2 regions of the Paenibacillus sp. JDR-2 genome follow, and region 1 is predicted to be linked to the other one. Evidence: riboswitches for the same ligand, from Rfam matches in the RefSeq annotation. Region 1 holds a riboswitch; the other holds the start of a gene.

Region 1 (7,272 bases):
GCGAACCGCTTCTATCCGGTTATCGTTCATCGATGGCCCATTTATATGTGGTTGGTGTATTTGAAGGCCGGGCAGTATAATAAATCAACAGCTATTTCATCCATGGAGGAATCTCATGAGCGTTCAAGAGCGATACCCGCTTCCCATTGAAGCGATGTACAACACATCCCAGATTCCGACCGACTTTCATTCCCATCTGGAATATGAAATTTATTATTTTCACAGCGGCAAATGCAAGCTTCTGATCGGTGACAGCATCTATGAGCTTGCTCCCGGCAACCTTATTCTGATGAACGGGATGACTCTTCATTATCCGTCCATCGATAACCGGTACGAATATTGCCGGACGGTCGTCCATTTTGACCCGGCCTTTGCTTCGGGTTTGTTTCAGCCGCCTTTTCTGATTCCCCTGCTGCTTCCCTTCGAGAGACAGACGAACCGCCTGATCTCCCTGAAAGCCGAGGAGCAGGCAAGGATAGAACCGCTTCTGGAACGGTTATGCCAGCTTCGGCAAAGCAATGATCCGCTGTCTCATGACCGGTTAATCCTCTGCTTCCAAGAACTGCTGCTGCTTATTTACGAATTCGCCCATATGCCTAGTTATGGACAAGCCTCTCCGCCTGGCAGCATTAAGCATCAGAACGTCCAAAAGCTGATCGCGTATATCGAGGAGCATTACCGGGAGGATCTTGAGCTGGACGATATCGCCGACTATATGCATCTGAACAAGCATTATCTCGTGAAAATCTTCAAGGAAACAACCGGCATTACCTTGTTCCATTACCTGTATCAGCGAAGAATTAATCAGGCTAAAATGCTGTTTACGATGAACCCGGACCGCTCCATCACGGAGACCGCGTTTGAGATTGGCTTCAAATACGTCTCGCATTTCAGCCAAACATTCAAAAAATTTACCGGACAATCCCCCGATGACTATCGGAAGGGGATCGCCCGGCCTCTTGAGTAAACCGATATTGGATTTAAGAACGGAATTGCTCCCGGATGCCGGCCAAATAGACCTTAAGCACAATCTGAATGCTCTCGTCCAGATTTACCGGCAGCCCAAAGCCTCCGCTTCTCTCTAACGTTGCGAAACCATGCATAAAGCTGCGGAAGCCTCTGACGAGATGGATCGTATCCTCCTGCTTCATCTTATACGCATAGTCCATCACCGTAATAATGAGCTGAATCAATTCTTCGCTTACTTTGATCAGCTCCGCGTCCTCTGTCTGCTGAGCCGGAAGCGTTGCCTCGTACAAGCCCGGATGCTCTCTCGCGAATCCGATATAAGCAAGCCCTATGGCAAAGACGGCATCATCGCCCGATCTTCCGGCAACGGCGCGGAGCAGCCTGTCATGCAGATTTTTGAGTCCGTACAAGGCAAGCTTCTCCTTAAGTCCGCTTAATCCGTCCACATGGTTATATAAAGAAGGAGAACGGATGCCAAGCTTCTGGGACAACGAGGCGAGGGTAACGGATTCGAGTCCGTTCTCGTCCGCCAGCTCGGCAGCCTTTTGTATGATGGTTGGCAGATCCAATCCTATTCTTGGTGACATGGTCTATTCTCCCTTTCCAATGATTTCTAATGAACAATTACGGCATCAAGCTTGCGGGAAGCATTCTGAATGGCCAACTCCATCATCGCTTCCGGCAGAACAATCAAATCCCCGTGACCGACAGCCAGCAAGGATGGCTTCAGCTTCAGCAGCTTCATTGCGCTGCGGAGCGATTCGATCTTATTCCAGGTCGCCATTGCAGGAAAAGGAAACTTCCAGCGCACCTGTCCGCTTACCGCTATTCCGCCGCGCACCTGAAAAGCATCTCCCGCAATCAACGCATGGCTTCGCGAGTCGAGAAAAGACATCGAACCCGGCGTATGGCCCGGCGTCGCAATCGCCAGCAGGGAACCTACGCGGTCTCCATCCTGGAGAAGCACATCCGGGCGCGTTGCGATTTTGCCCGGCTTAGGCACGCCGCCCCGAATCGGCGTTTCCGGCTCGTTGGAGTCAAGCGAGCGGTCACCGTTAAGCAGTCTCGAATCACGGGCAGAAATATATACCGTAACATCGGTCAGCTGCTTCCTAAGCGTATCCAAAGCTCCGATGTGATCACTATGAGCATGGGTCAGAACAATACGCGTAATAGGTTTGCCGATTTGCTTTGCTGCTTGCAGAATAGCCTCGGCGTTACCCGGCATTGCAGCATCAATTAGCGTCAGGCTCTTCTCTTCCTCCACCAAGTAACAATTCACCGGAAACATTTTTGGCATAAAAGTAAGCTGGTAAACCTGTTCATGACGTGTCATTCTCATTTTAATTAACCACCTTCGCTCATAAACTAATATCATTAGTTTTATAATAACTAATACCATTAGTTTTTGCAAGAAGTTTTTAGCCCAAAAGTATAACAACAATAATTATAATAAAAAACGGCAGCTTACCAACAAGTCAATTGCCGTCGTGTTGTATTGAGCTCCCTCGTTAGCGCAACCATGTTATTAGCTCTATTGAGACATATTATTCCACATAGCACTCACCGTTCTGACAACCATAAATATAAGTATCTTTTGAATCGGAGTATCTAATTCCTCTTTTCTCAAAATCAGTTGGTGCCGTCGCTGCGAGCCTTTGCATAAGCAAATAGGCCATCTCATGACTCAACTCTGCTTCCCCTGTCCCACCGATTGCAAATCCGGATGGACCTTGATATGCGGTTAAGATCCACTTACTCCCGTCGCTTCTTTGCGCTTGAATCATATAATTAAAGGCATCTTCGGAGTTTTCCGACTCTTACAGGATCACCGAACAGTGTTATCAAACTCCCCCGATATCTCGCAATCTCTTTCAATTCCGTGGTTACACTTAGAAGGTTTGATGTTTCATTGCTGTAACTTAGATCATCGATCTTGGAAAAAGTCACGTCGGTTATTTGGGAAGAAGATTCTTTCACCCCATTTTCGATTGATTCCAACTCTCCGTCTAAAATGTACTTTCTCGTAATTTCTCCTGTAACGGGGTCCAAGTGATATCCGGCTTCAGGCTGATTATTGCTCTTTTTTCGTACTCCTACCATGACATGGTCTCTCTCGTCATATCCACTTACTTCAATAATAAGATCTTTATCATCTTGGCACCATGCCGAGCAATCTTCCTTCACCTTCTGGATCAGCACTTCGTCCGAGAGCATTTTTTGCCCCCTCGATGTACATGAAACAAGAAAAAGCACAAAAACCAGAGCGACGAATAGCCTGATATGACGTTTCCTCATAATGCCCCTCATTCCTAAGACAATATCATTCCAAAATATTTTCATAATTGTAATTTTCCTGCCCTTACTTCAATAAAAATAGGCAGCGGATATCTGATCTGCTGTCGGTTTTTTTGTTTTGAACTAAAGTTCTCCGTTAGCTGAATTTCACAAAGTGAGTATAATTTTCCGAATCAGCCTTAACAAAAAATCCTATAGATTGATAAAATAAATCTGCATTTGGGTTATCTGTCTTTAATACAAGCATCTGAAAGTACTTTTTAGCCTCTATAATAACTGAATCCATCAGCAAGCGTCCTATCCCGAATCGACGGACACTTGGTAAGACATAGAGGCGACGAACACGACCAACTGCTTTACTACCTGCGAGAGGGTCTTGGTTTAACCCGCAAACCCCAACAATATCGCCGTCTTTAATAGCGATGAAGAGCGCTTCCCCGTCCCCGCCAAATTTATTGGTTCCTGCTTCATAGTCGGCCACTAATCGTTTGATGTGACGAAATCCTTCGTTCGTACTTTCTTCAATGAGTCGCATTACCTTAGAGGTTTCTAAATGACTAACTTTTGTGACGATAATACCATTCACTTAACCACCCCTCCTGCTTTAGTCAATGGAAAAAAGAGCAGCGCCGCGGTGGTCTGCTCACTTTTTGTTGTTGAACTATCGTTCCCCGTTAGTTCAAAACCTTCTATTTTGTGAGTGCCCTTGTTCGAAGTAAATCCAGCTTGTAAGTTGGTACAAACTTGGCCAAGTCTCCACCAGGTAAATCTAGCTCCCCATCATCGAACACAATAATGAAATCATCAGTACAATAAATTAGCTTGCTCCAATCAATTTGATTACATTTCATAATTGCTTCGAACCAAATCTTATACGCACGGATATGCCAGTCCCAATCCTGTAGTGACCAATGGAGATAAAGCATAACCATTTTGTTTAAAATAGATTTTTCATCTATTCCAGCCTGATAACGAATGGGGTGATTACCGACGTTCCAAATGGAGTACAGAGAAGCACCATTATTAAGTTGATCAATTCGTATTCGTTCAAGTGCTGGATGGAAAATTGCATCTGCTGTTGTGTAAGGATCCCCAGTTGCATATATGTTTAGGTAACAAATTTTTTCTGTTTGAGTTTTTTGGGCAATTTGCTTTATTACTTGCTTAATTGCATCAGGAAGTTCCCTACATACTTCTTCATAAAGCATTTCCGCTTGATATTGAGACAAGTAGATATAAATAAGTATCCCAGACTGATCAATTATGCGATCCAGCTGTCCATCAAGGTCATAAAACAAATTGTATTGCACTGTAACAGAGAGCTTATTTGATTGATATGTTAAAGCCTTTATAGTTACTAGTGCTTCATTATTATAATTATAATTCTCTTCATAACAGATTGTATTCTCTATTGTTAAACCATTCCTGCAGTTAAATTCTATATAACGAATCGGTCGACCTTTTTCATAGAGAATATCTTCAATAGAAACCAGTTTTCCGTCATTATATGATCTAATAATCAACCGAGATTCTAGGTGTTCATAATAAGCCACCACATTAATTAAAGAATCTTGATGAGAAACCCAAATCAGACCGTTTTCGTCCTTCCCATAAGAAGTTTCGTCTTGGCCCTCTGTAACTCTCCCCACTGGCTGCTGGTTTCGCTCAAACCAATATGGACATGGAGAATATCTTTTTCCATCTGTAAATTCCCACCGGCTAACTTGTAGTTCACTCCGTTTTTTATAAGATAAGAAGTTCTCCTGTGCATCTAAAGCTAAGTTTATATATGTTTCTATTGTAATAGACATTAATTTATTGCTCCCTAAAATATAGTCTTTTGTAAGTATTAGGTTTCCACTAACGTTCCTCGTTTATGGAATGCTTATTTCGAATTATTAAGTTTATTTCCTGATTCTGTACATCAACAAATTTTACTAATAATGCAATTTTGTCCTCAGAATTAATACGTTCCCAATAGTAGTCTGCTATTTTATCAATTGAATCGAAGAGTGGTACTTCAATTGGATCACCTTCGAATGGTTTAAGTACACCATCCAGTTCCGTTCTATAGGTATATATACAATGACCTATTCCCTTCTTGAAACGGTTGTATTGATAGAGGTTACGTATGCAAATTGAATGGTCGTTGTCTTGTGTTCTAAGAATTGATAAGCTGTATTGCTTAAGATCTGTGTTAATTATACCTGAGATTCTTGGGGTAAAGTGGGGAGCATCGGGTTCAAACTCTCTAAGCATTAATGATTCATAAAAGGACCTGTAATTCTTTAATCCTTCATAAATAGTTTCAGTTTGATCACCATTAGAGACAATGTGTACGTTATCCCAATGCCGAATAGGATAGTAAAATATGAGCGAAGGGTCCTCCACTAGAGCAGGATCAAAGGCTTTGTTTCTTATACTAAAACCTTCTCTTTCAAATACTCGATTTCTACTGTTCGTGCTTCTTCCCATAATCCAATACACCTGTACATAATGCGATCCTGAAGGAGTCATACCTACAATAAGCGTTCTTCCGGGATAAGGATTCTCAAACAAAGCGTGTTGAAGTTTGTTCATCTGCATCTGCTCCTCTCGAATAAACACAAAGAGGTAAGGGGAATCCCCCTTACCTCTGCCCAGGCGTACGGCTTTAACTTATATGCTTCCTCATGGATCCCCATGCTCCGCCAGTCACATATAAGACTCTAAATTATATTCATAATACCAATTTCTCTCAACACTTTTCAATGCATTGTTTTCATAAACTAACGTTACCCGATAGTTTAATAAAAAGAAGACGACCACTTAATGAAGTAGTCGCTTCAACAAATCAGGACAGACCAAAATGCTTTTCAATTGCCGATAACATATGGTCTTTATTTGATTGAACTGTTCTCGTTAGCCACTTTAATTCATACTGCTTGGCTTGATGCAGATAGTGATTTGAGGCTTTAACAACATTGTTTAGTGTTTCCTCTCTAGCCCGTTTCGGTTCAGATAAAGTGGGAAACAAATCCTCCATGCCTCTCAGGTGGTCTCGGTCTAAATATTCTGATCGAATTAGTTCATCTTCTGCAAACAAATAAACAACTTGGTTGGGGTTAGATATCTCCCTTAAAAAAGCTGGCTCCATAAAAGTGTCTACAACTATTGGCTTCTCTTTACCCGTTTGTAATAAATCCAATATGATGAACTCAACACTTTCATCAAAGACTGAATTTAACCAATGACTTCTATCGTTCCCACGACCTAAAAAGAACCACTCCCAATCGATAAAGTGCCTCAAAATTGCCGGATGATCCTGTGGGTTAGCTTTTGATTGATATTCATAGGTATGGTCATCTGAAGAATAATAATTCATTCCCCACTTTGAGGCTAGCGACTTCGCCATAGTGCTTTTGCCACCGCAAGGTCCCCCACATATCCAATAAACGTGATCCAGGTAATTTCTTAATAATCGATCTGAAATTCTCATTGTTCTAACATCCCCTTGTTTAAGATTAATTCTTACAAGGGGGAAATTCTCATTCTGGTAGCACTAACTGTCCAAGTTGCCGGCATTTCTACACCGCCTTTCTATAACAGTTTCCCACAATATTATCCATTTGTGAATACCCTTACATTGATATGATCCACTACGTTAAACTGCCCTTTAGTTCAACAAAAACGCAGCCGAACGTAATACGCCGGCTGCTGTTGTTCTGTATTGAACTAAAGTCTCCCGTTAGAGTAATGGATCAAGTCAACTAAATCTCATGCAGCCAACGTTCAATTTCGTTAAGTTTCTCTGCATAAAGTTTAATATTTAGAATGGTCCCTGCAACCTGTTCTGTCCCGGATTTCTGTTCATCTGGATCTGTACAATCAATCCATAAAGACCGCTTCAGACAATATTCTAACCAGTCCAACTTCCCTAAAAAGCTATTTGCCAGTATCATTCTCCAGTTTGCATGGATATGGGTTTGTGTAGTTCCTCTATAGCCATCTATAAAAGATAAGAAC
Region 2 (7,272 bases), 2.6 Mb from region 1:
TGCTGACGGATATCCGGATGCCGGTGATGGACGGCTTGGAGCTGATCCAGCAGGTCTCGAAGGTGCATCCCGCGGTCAGATGCATCATTATGAGCGGACACGACGAATTCGCTTATGCCCAGAAGGCGATGGCTTCCGGCGTTGCCCATTACCTGCTTAAGCCAAGCCGCAGGCAGGAAATTCTGGATCTGGTTATTAAGCTGACGGAGGAGATTGCCGAAGAAAGGCGCGAGAACGAGAAGCTGGAAGGACTACGCAGCGGCTTCCGGGAAAGCTTCCCTTTCCTCAAGGAATATGCGCTCAGCCGGCTCGCCTTGACCGAAACTCCTCCGTACGATCGGCTGCTTAACAATCTGATGCTTAGCGATATTTCCTTCCCTCTGCCGTTCTTTGGAGCGTTAATCGTGCAAATCGACAACCTGCATCTGGTTCAACAAAGGTTCGGCAGCGTGGATATCGAATTGTTCAAATACGCGCTCAAAAATATTGCCGAGGAGACGTTTGCGCCGTTATGCCGCTGCGCCGCCTTCGAGCATAACGACGACGTGGTGCTGCTGATGAACGCGGAGGAATGGCTCGACGCGAAGCTGCTCCTGCCTTACGCGGAAGCCGTTCAGCATAACGCGGAAGGCTATCTCAAGTTTACCGTCTCGGTGGGGATTGGCAGCTTTGACCGGGATATCCGGCATTTCCGCCCTTCGTTCCAAGAAGCGGAGAAGGCGTTAAACGCGAAATTTTACGAGGGCAGCGCAAAAATCACCGATTACCTGGAAGCGGCGGAGGAAGAGGATTTCACGCATACCTCTTATCCGCTAGAGAGCGAGAAGGCCGTTCTTCAGGCGATTGTAAAAGGAGAAGAAGCGTTGATTCGCGGCAGTTTGCAGGACTTCCTCGCTTCGCTGCAGCCGGAGAGCTCCTCGAAGGAGAACGTCAGCAATTCGATCTATGCGCTTTATTTCGCTCTCTACCGGGATTGCATTGAACGGAATGTCAATGTAATGGAGGTGTTCGGCAGCGGTCTGAATGAAATCCCCCGCATGATGGCCCGTTCCGGCCTGGAGCATATTGTGGCAACGCTGACGGATACGGCGCTCAAAATCGCGGATCAGCTGTCGGCGCGCAAAAACGGCAACAAGCTGTTCGAGTCGATACTCGCTTACGTTCATGAGCATTTCCGGCTGGATATCAGCCGGGAATCGGTTGCCCGCGAGGTGTACGTAACGCCGGGTTATATCAGTTATTTGTTCAAGCAGCAGATGCAGACAAGCTTTATCGAATATCTTCACCGCATTCGCATCGAGTATGCTTCCCGTCTGCTTAAGGACCCAAGCCTAAGGATCTCGGATATCGCTCACGAATCCGGGTATCAGGACGAGAAATACTTTTTCCAGGTGTTCAAGAAGCATACCGGCATGACGCCAACCCAATACCGCAATAACTTATAAAACCTTTGACAGGGGAGAGATGACGTTGAACAAGCTGTTCTATGGAGTAGCCTATTACGACGAGTATATGCCTTACGAAAGATTAAGCACGGATATTGAGATGATGAAGGAAGCGGGGATTAATCTGGTCCGCATCGCGGAATCGACCTGGAGCACGCATGAGCCGCAAAACGGCGTATTTGATTTCTCCAGCGTGGACCGCGTGCTGGATGCCATGCATGAAGCGGGTATTCACGTGATTGTCGGAACGCCAACCTACGCGGTGCCCACCTGGATGGTGAAGGAACATCCGGACGTACTGGCTGAGACGCCGGACGGACCGGGCCGCTACGGGGCGCGGCAGATTATGGACATTACGAACCCTTCGTATTTGTTTTATTCCGAGCGTATTATCCGCAAGCTGATCAGCCGGGTATGCGGGCATCCCGCCGTTATCGGTTATCAGGTAGATAACGAAACAAAGCATTACCGGACAAGCGGTCCTAACGTACAGCTTCGCTTCGTTAAGTATATGAGGGAGAAGTTCGGTACGGTAGAGCGGCTGAACGAGGAATTTGGCCTCGATTACTGGAGCAACCGGATTAACAGCTGGGAGGACTTCCCGTCGGCTGTAGGTACGATCAACGGAAGCCTTGGAGCGGAGTTCGCAAGATTCCAGCGGCAGCTCGTGACCGATTTCCTCGCGTGGCAGGCATCCATTGTGAACGAGTATAAACGTCCGGGTCAATTCGTTACGCATAACTTTGATTTTGAATGGCGGGGTTATTCCTTTGGCGTTCAGCCGGACGTGGACCATTTCGAAGCGGCGAAGGCGCTCGACATCGCGGGCGTTGATATTTATCATCCGTCGCAGGATGATCTCACCGGGAAGGAAATTTCCTTCGGCGGAGACTCGACCCGATCGCTGAAAGGGATGAACTATTTCGTGCTGGAGACGCAAGCCCAAGCGTTCCCGAACTGGACGCCTTATCCGGGCCAGCTGCTGCAGCAGGCATTCAGCCACTTGGCTTCCGGCGCTAATATGGTCGAATATTGGCATTGGCATTCCATTCATAACTCTTTCGAAACGTATTGGAAAGGCCTGCTCAGCCATGACTTGGGGCCAAATCCGACTTATAACGAAGCCAGGATTGTTGGCCGCCAATTCGCCCGTTTGTCGGACAAGCTGGTTAACCTCAAGAAGACGAACCGCGCTGCCGTCCTAGTGAGCAACGAAGCGTTGACGTCTCTCGACTGGTTTAAGCTGCCTGGCGGAGAGGTCCGTTACAATGATATCGTCCGTCTCATGTACGACCGGCTGTACGAGATGAATATCGGCTGCGATATTTTGCATCCGGGGTCTATCGAGCTGCTGGGCAATTACGATTTGATCGTTGTGCCGGCGTTGTACGCTGCATCAGGCGAGCTTCTTGAGGCTTTGAACCGCTACGTCGAGAACGGCGGCCATGTCGTATATACGTTCAAGAGCGGTTTTGCGAACGAGCATATTAAGGTGCGGACGGGCGCTCAGCCAGGCCTCATCGAGAAAGCTTGCGGCATTCGTTATTCGCAATTTGCGGAGCCTAGCAAGGTGTCGCTGAAAGGGAATCCGTTTGGCGTTGGGGAGTCTGACAATAACGTTGAGGTATGGATGGAGCTGCTTACGCCAACTACGGCGGAGGTGCTTGCTTGGTACGATCATCCGCATTGGGGACAATACGCGGCGATCACGACCAACCGGCATGGCGAAGGCGTCGCAACCTATATCGGCTGCCTGCCAAGCGAAGCGGCTGCCCGCAAAGTGCTGGAGGGAGCATGCCGCGAAGCGGGAATTTGGGGAGTCGACCAGGAGCTTCAGTTCCCGGTTATCGTTAAGACGGGGACTAACGAGTCCGGCAAAACAATCCGCTATTATTTCAATTATTCGGATGAACCGCAATCCTTCGTCTATCCTCATGGAGACGGCGCCGAGCTGCTCGGTGACCTCGGGCTCCGCTCGGGTGAAACGATTGAGCTTGAGCGTTGGGGCGTAGCGATAGTAGAGGAAGCTTAAGTAAAAGGGCTGTTCCTATAAGTCATTAAGTTGACTAAGGGACAGCCTCTTTCTTTTCAGCTACATTGGATTTCGTATGGAAAATTAATTTAGGATGCGATTGCGGGTGATTTGCAGGGAACTGCTTTTAAGATCCTGAATCTCGTTCATTAGCAAAGCCACTTTGTCCGAATACAGCCGTTTCAGCTCCAAGTCCTTTAACGAGGCAAGATTGATCTCGATCGTCAGCAGTGCAGACTGCGCCGCGGCTTCGAACAAGATTGCTCCAATCCCCAGATCGGAAATGACGTTTTTGTTAGAAGAATCCGCAATGCGGTGGGTAAAGGCCAGACCTTCCCGGCACACCTCAATGAGGCGTAGTGGAACATCAATCGCTTGAATCGCAGCTTGGTGAAGCGCGTTTTTGCGTATAAGTTTCTCTTCATCCGAGCTCTTAGGGAGCTTGAGCGCATCCATGTATCTATTAAAAGAAGAGATATCCGCCTGAAGCAGCTCTTCGCATTCTGCCGTTGATCGACGCATCTGCTCTATGACTTCAGCGATAGCAGATTGAATATCGGCGAATTTATCTCCCTGAGTCAAGTTCCCGACCATTGAAGTCATCGAAGCTCCAAGCGCAGCAATCAATGCGGCTACGCTTCCTCCACCCGGCGTAGGATTGGAGCTGCCGGCTTGCTGCAGGAAATGGCGGATGGAAACATCCCACGTCATTGTTGTCGTCATTTATTTGCGCTCCCCGAATTGAAGCTCAATAGCCTTCATTAGATTCTCGTACAGGATAGCCGTTGTTAACGTTCCGACCCCGCCAGGTACAGGGGATACCGCCGCTGCGCTTGATTGAACGTCGATTGCTACGTCGCCAACCATTTTACCCTGCGGCGTTTCATTAATTCCGGCATCGATAATAACCAGATCGGAATGAACCATATTTTGCTCAACGATATTTGGACGGCCAACCGCGACAAAGGCGATTTCGGCATGGCTCAGATGGGAAGCGATGTCCGGCGTGCGCGAATGACAGACGGTTACGGTGGCGTTCTCGCGCTGAAGCATATGGAACAGCGGGAGTCCGACGGTTTGGCCGCGTCCGACGAGCGTTACATTCTTGCCTTCGAGCGTATAACCGTAATGCTGCAGAAGCCGGATGCAGGATTGCGGAGTGGCCGGATAGAGACCGCTGTCACCCGTTACCGTAGCAAGCTTGTTAGCAGGCGTAACTCCATCCACGTCTTTCAGCGGGGAGATCGCCTTCTCAATCGTGCTCGCCGACAGGTGCCGGGGCAGGGGCAGTTCTAGCATTATGCCATGAACGGATGGATCGTTGTTTAGCCGATTAACAAGCTGAAGGATCTCTTCTTCCGCAACCTCTGCCGTGAACGCGTGGAGAGTAAAAGCTACGCCCAGCTTCTCGGCAATTTTTTGCTTGGCCCCGGCATAATAGGCCGATGCGGGATCTCCTTCGACCAGAATGGCCGCCATACGAGGCTGGATCCCGTTGTGCTTCCACTTCTCCACCTTTGTCCGGATTCCTTCGTATACCTGATCTGCTGCTTCCTTCGCTTTCAAGAGTTTTGTCATTCCAATCCCTCCATGCCATTTTGTTCATGAACGAAAAAAAGTATCCGCGGAAGGCTCGCGAAAAAACGCGAGTCTATCCTCAGATACTTTTCCCAGGCGAACGGAACGTCCAATCTGCATGCTCCCTCGTGGTTGATTCCACTTTTTTCGCCAGTCGCATACAACGTTATTTTTCTTACTGTATCAAAAGTTTGAACGAAAGAAAAGCCTTTCCCTTCTAGTAATCTATTTCTTCCTTCCGGCATACACATTAGTAGTCTTGGTTGGAAGATACATAGATTCCATGGAGGGTACGATGCGAATGACAGTGCTTAAATACGTTATGGCTTTGCTTCTTTTTCTGGGCTTTAATCTGGAGGCGGCGGGCAATGTGACGGCGGTAGCCTCCTCTGCTTCGGCACAGCCGGCAGCCACAGAGGACAAGCCGATCGAGATCAGCTTTGCGGGGGATATTTTGCTGGACGGGAAGGTTGCGGCGAATATAGAGAAGTATGGCGTGAATTACCCGTTTGAGAAGGTACGCAGCCTATTATCCGGTTCGGACATCAGCTTCGCCAATCTGGAGACTCCGGTCTCGACACGCGGTCAAAAGGCGATTAAAACGTACACCTTCCGTTCCGCGCCCAAAACGCTGCAAGCGATCGTTAACTCCGGAATCGACGGAGTATCCGTCGCGAATAACCACACGCTCGACTACGGGGTGGACGCGCTGACCGACACGATAGATTATCTGGACGAATACAAGATTGGCCATACCGGGGCCGGCAGCAATATCGACGAGGCATTCACCGCTTATTCCAAGAAGGTCAACGGGAAGAAGGTTGCGATCGTTGGCATCAGCCGGGTGCTCTCGGGCCCAAGCTGGTACGCGGGGAATAACAAGGCGGGTATCGCCTCGGGTTACGATTTCGATACGATGATGCGTTACGTCAAGAACGCGGTTAAATATTCGGACATAACGGTCATCTATATCCACTGGAATAACGAATACCAGGATTACCCGGAGGATTATGCGAGAACGTATGCGAAAGCTTTTATCGACGCGGGGGTAGATGCCGTAATCGGCAGCCACAGCCATTGTTTGCAGGGCATCGAGACGTATAAGGGCAAACCGATCTTCTATTCCCTCGGCAACTTTGTATTTACCCCAACGCAGCGCTCGAACAAAGCGTACGACTCCATGATTGCTACCCTGACGTTCGACGGGGATAAGGTGAGCAGTAAAATCACGCCGGTGAAAATCGATAACACAAGACCTATTCTGCGGGAAGAAGCTTATAATGAAACGACTTATTCGAAGCTCAACAAGATTTCTTTCAACGTAAAGGTTAACAAGGATGGGACGGTATCTGCAAAATAACGGCAAGAAAAGGGATTAAAAGCCCCTTGGCGAATTATTGTCCGACGGACAAAAATGCCAGGGGGTTATGTTTTTGAGAATCGGTAAGTCCAAATCCAAATCCAAATTCAGATTTTGGATCTTTTTAGCCTTGTTCATTATTACGGTTGTTGTCATTAATGTCGTGTCCAAAAATGCCGATGGAACCAGTGTAGCCGTCTCAACCGTAAAAACCGAGATCAACGGCAAGCTGAGCTTGAAGATCGGCTCGCTGAAGGGGAATTACAAGGTAGACGATTTCTCCGTCGCGGAAGCGGGGCCGGTAAGCATTCCTTATGAGGCGTCTTCGGAAGAGGGCTCGTTTATCCTCAAGGTCAGCCATGATGACGAGACCGTTTGGGAGAAAACCGTAACTTCCAAGGAGACTGGCAACATTGAGTTTGAAGCAATAAAGGAACGCTACAAAATCACAATCGAAACCGAATCGGCGAAAAAGCTTGTTATCAAGCTGTCGCGGTAAGCTTAATAGAAAAGGCCCCCGATCCATTCCGATCGGGGGCCTTGCTGTGTGTTGTTACATGGCTTCCATCTTCTGAGCCGTGTACAGCTTGTAGTACCGGCCGCGCTGAGCCATCAGCTCGTCATGCGAGCCGGCTTCCGCGATGCCTTTGTCGGCTACGTACATAATCCGGTCGCAGTTCTTAACCGTGGACAGACGGTGCGCGATAATGAACGAAGTCCGTCCCTTAAGCAATTCGTTCAGACCCTTCTGGAGCAGGCGCTCGGTCTGGGCATCAATCGACGAAGTAGCTTCGTCGAGAATAAGGATGCGCGGATTCGCGAGCAGCGTGCGGGCGAACGAGATCAGCTGACGCTGT

The links. Region 1 has a riboswitch for ZMP and ZTP ahead of PJDR2_RS24665 (IMP cyclohydrolase). Riboswitches for the same ligand answer to the same signal wherever they lie in the genome.
Region 2: it holds a riboswitch for ZMP and ZTP, as region 1 does, so the genes downstream of both, PJDR2_RS04615 (bifunctional 5,10-methylenetetrahydrofolate dehydrogenase/5,10-methenyltetrahydrofolate cyclohydrolase) here and PJDR2_RS24665 (IMP cyclohydrolase) in region 1, are expected to answer to the same signal.

Annotation. Positions count from the first base shown of each region.
Region 1 covers NC_012914.1:5,621,351-5,628,622, forward strand. The annotation lists gene PJDR2_RS24635 (AraC family transcriptional regulator) at 116-967, shown strand; gene PJDR2_RS24640 (TetR/AcrR family transcriptional regulator) at 981-1,556, opposite strand; gene PJDR2_RS24645 (MBL fold metallo-hydrolase) at 1,583-2,311, opposite strand; gene PJDR2_RS32125 (hypothetical protein) at 2,761-3,312, opposite strand; gene PJDR2_RS24655 (GNAT family N-acetyltransferase) at 3,404-3,853, opposite strand; gene PJDR2_RS24660 (hypothetical protein) at 3,957-5,078, opposite strand; gene PJDR2_RS24665 (IMP cyclohydrolase) at 5,128-5,847, opposite strand; ZMP/ZTP riboswitch at 5,898-5,975, opposite strand; gene PJDR2_RS24670 (hypothetical protein) at 6,101-6,745, opposite strand; gene PJDR2_RS24675 (phosphotransferase) at 7,017-7,272, opposite strand, start outside.
Region 2 covers NC_012914.1:1,064,656-1,071,927, forward strand. The annotation lists gene PJDR2_RS04600 (response regulator) at 1-1,445, shown strand, start outside; gene PJDR2_RS04605 (beta-galactosidase) at 1,471-3,477, shown strand; gene PJDR2_RS04610 (cyclodeaminase/cyclohydrolase family protein) at 3,562-4,200, opposite strand; gene PJDR2_RS04615 (bifunctional 5,10-methylenetetrahydrofolate dehydrogenase/5,10-methenyltetrahydrofolate cyclohydrolase) at 4,201-5,055, opposite strand; ZMP/ZTP riboswitch at 5,139-5,223, opposite strand; gene PJDR2_RS04620 (CapA family protein) at 5,357-6,415, shown strand; gene PJDR2_RS04625 (hypothetical protein) at 6,489-6,914, shown strand; gene PJDR2_RS04630 (ABC transporter ATP-binding protein) at 6,969-7,272, opposite strand, start outside.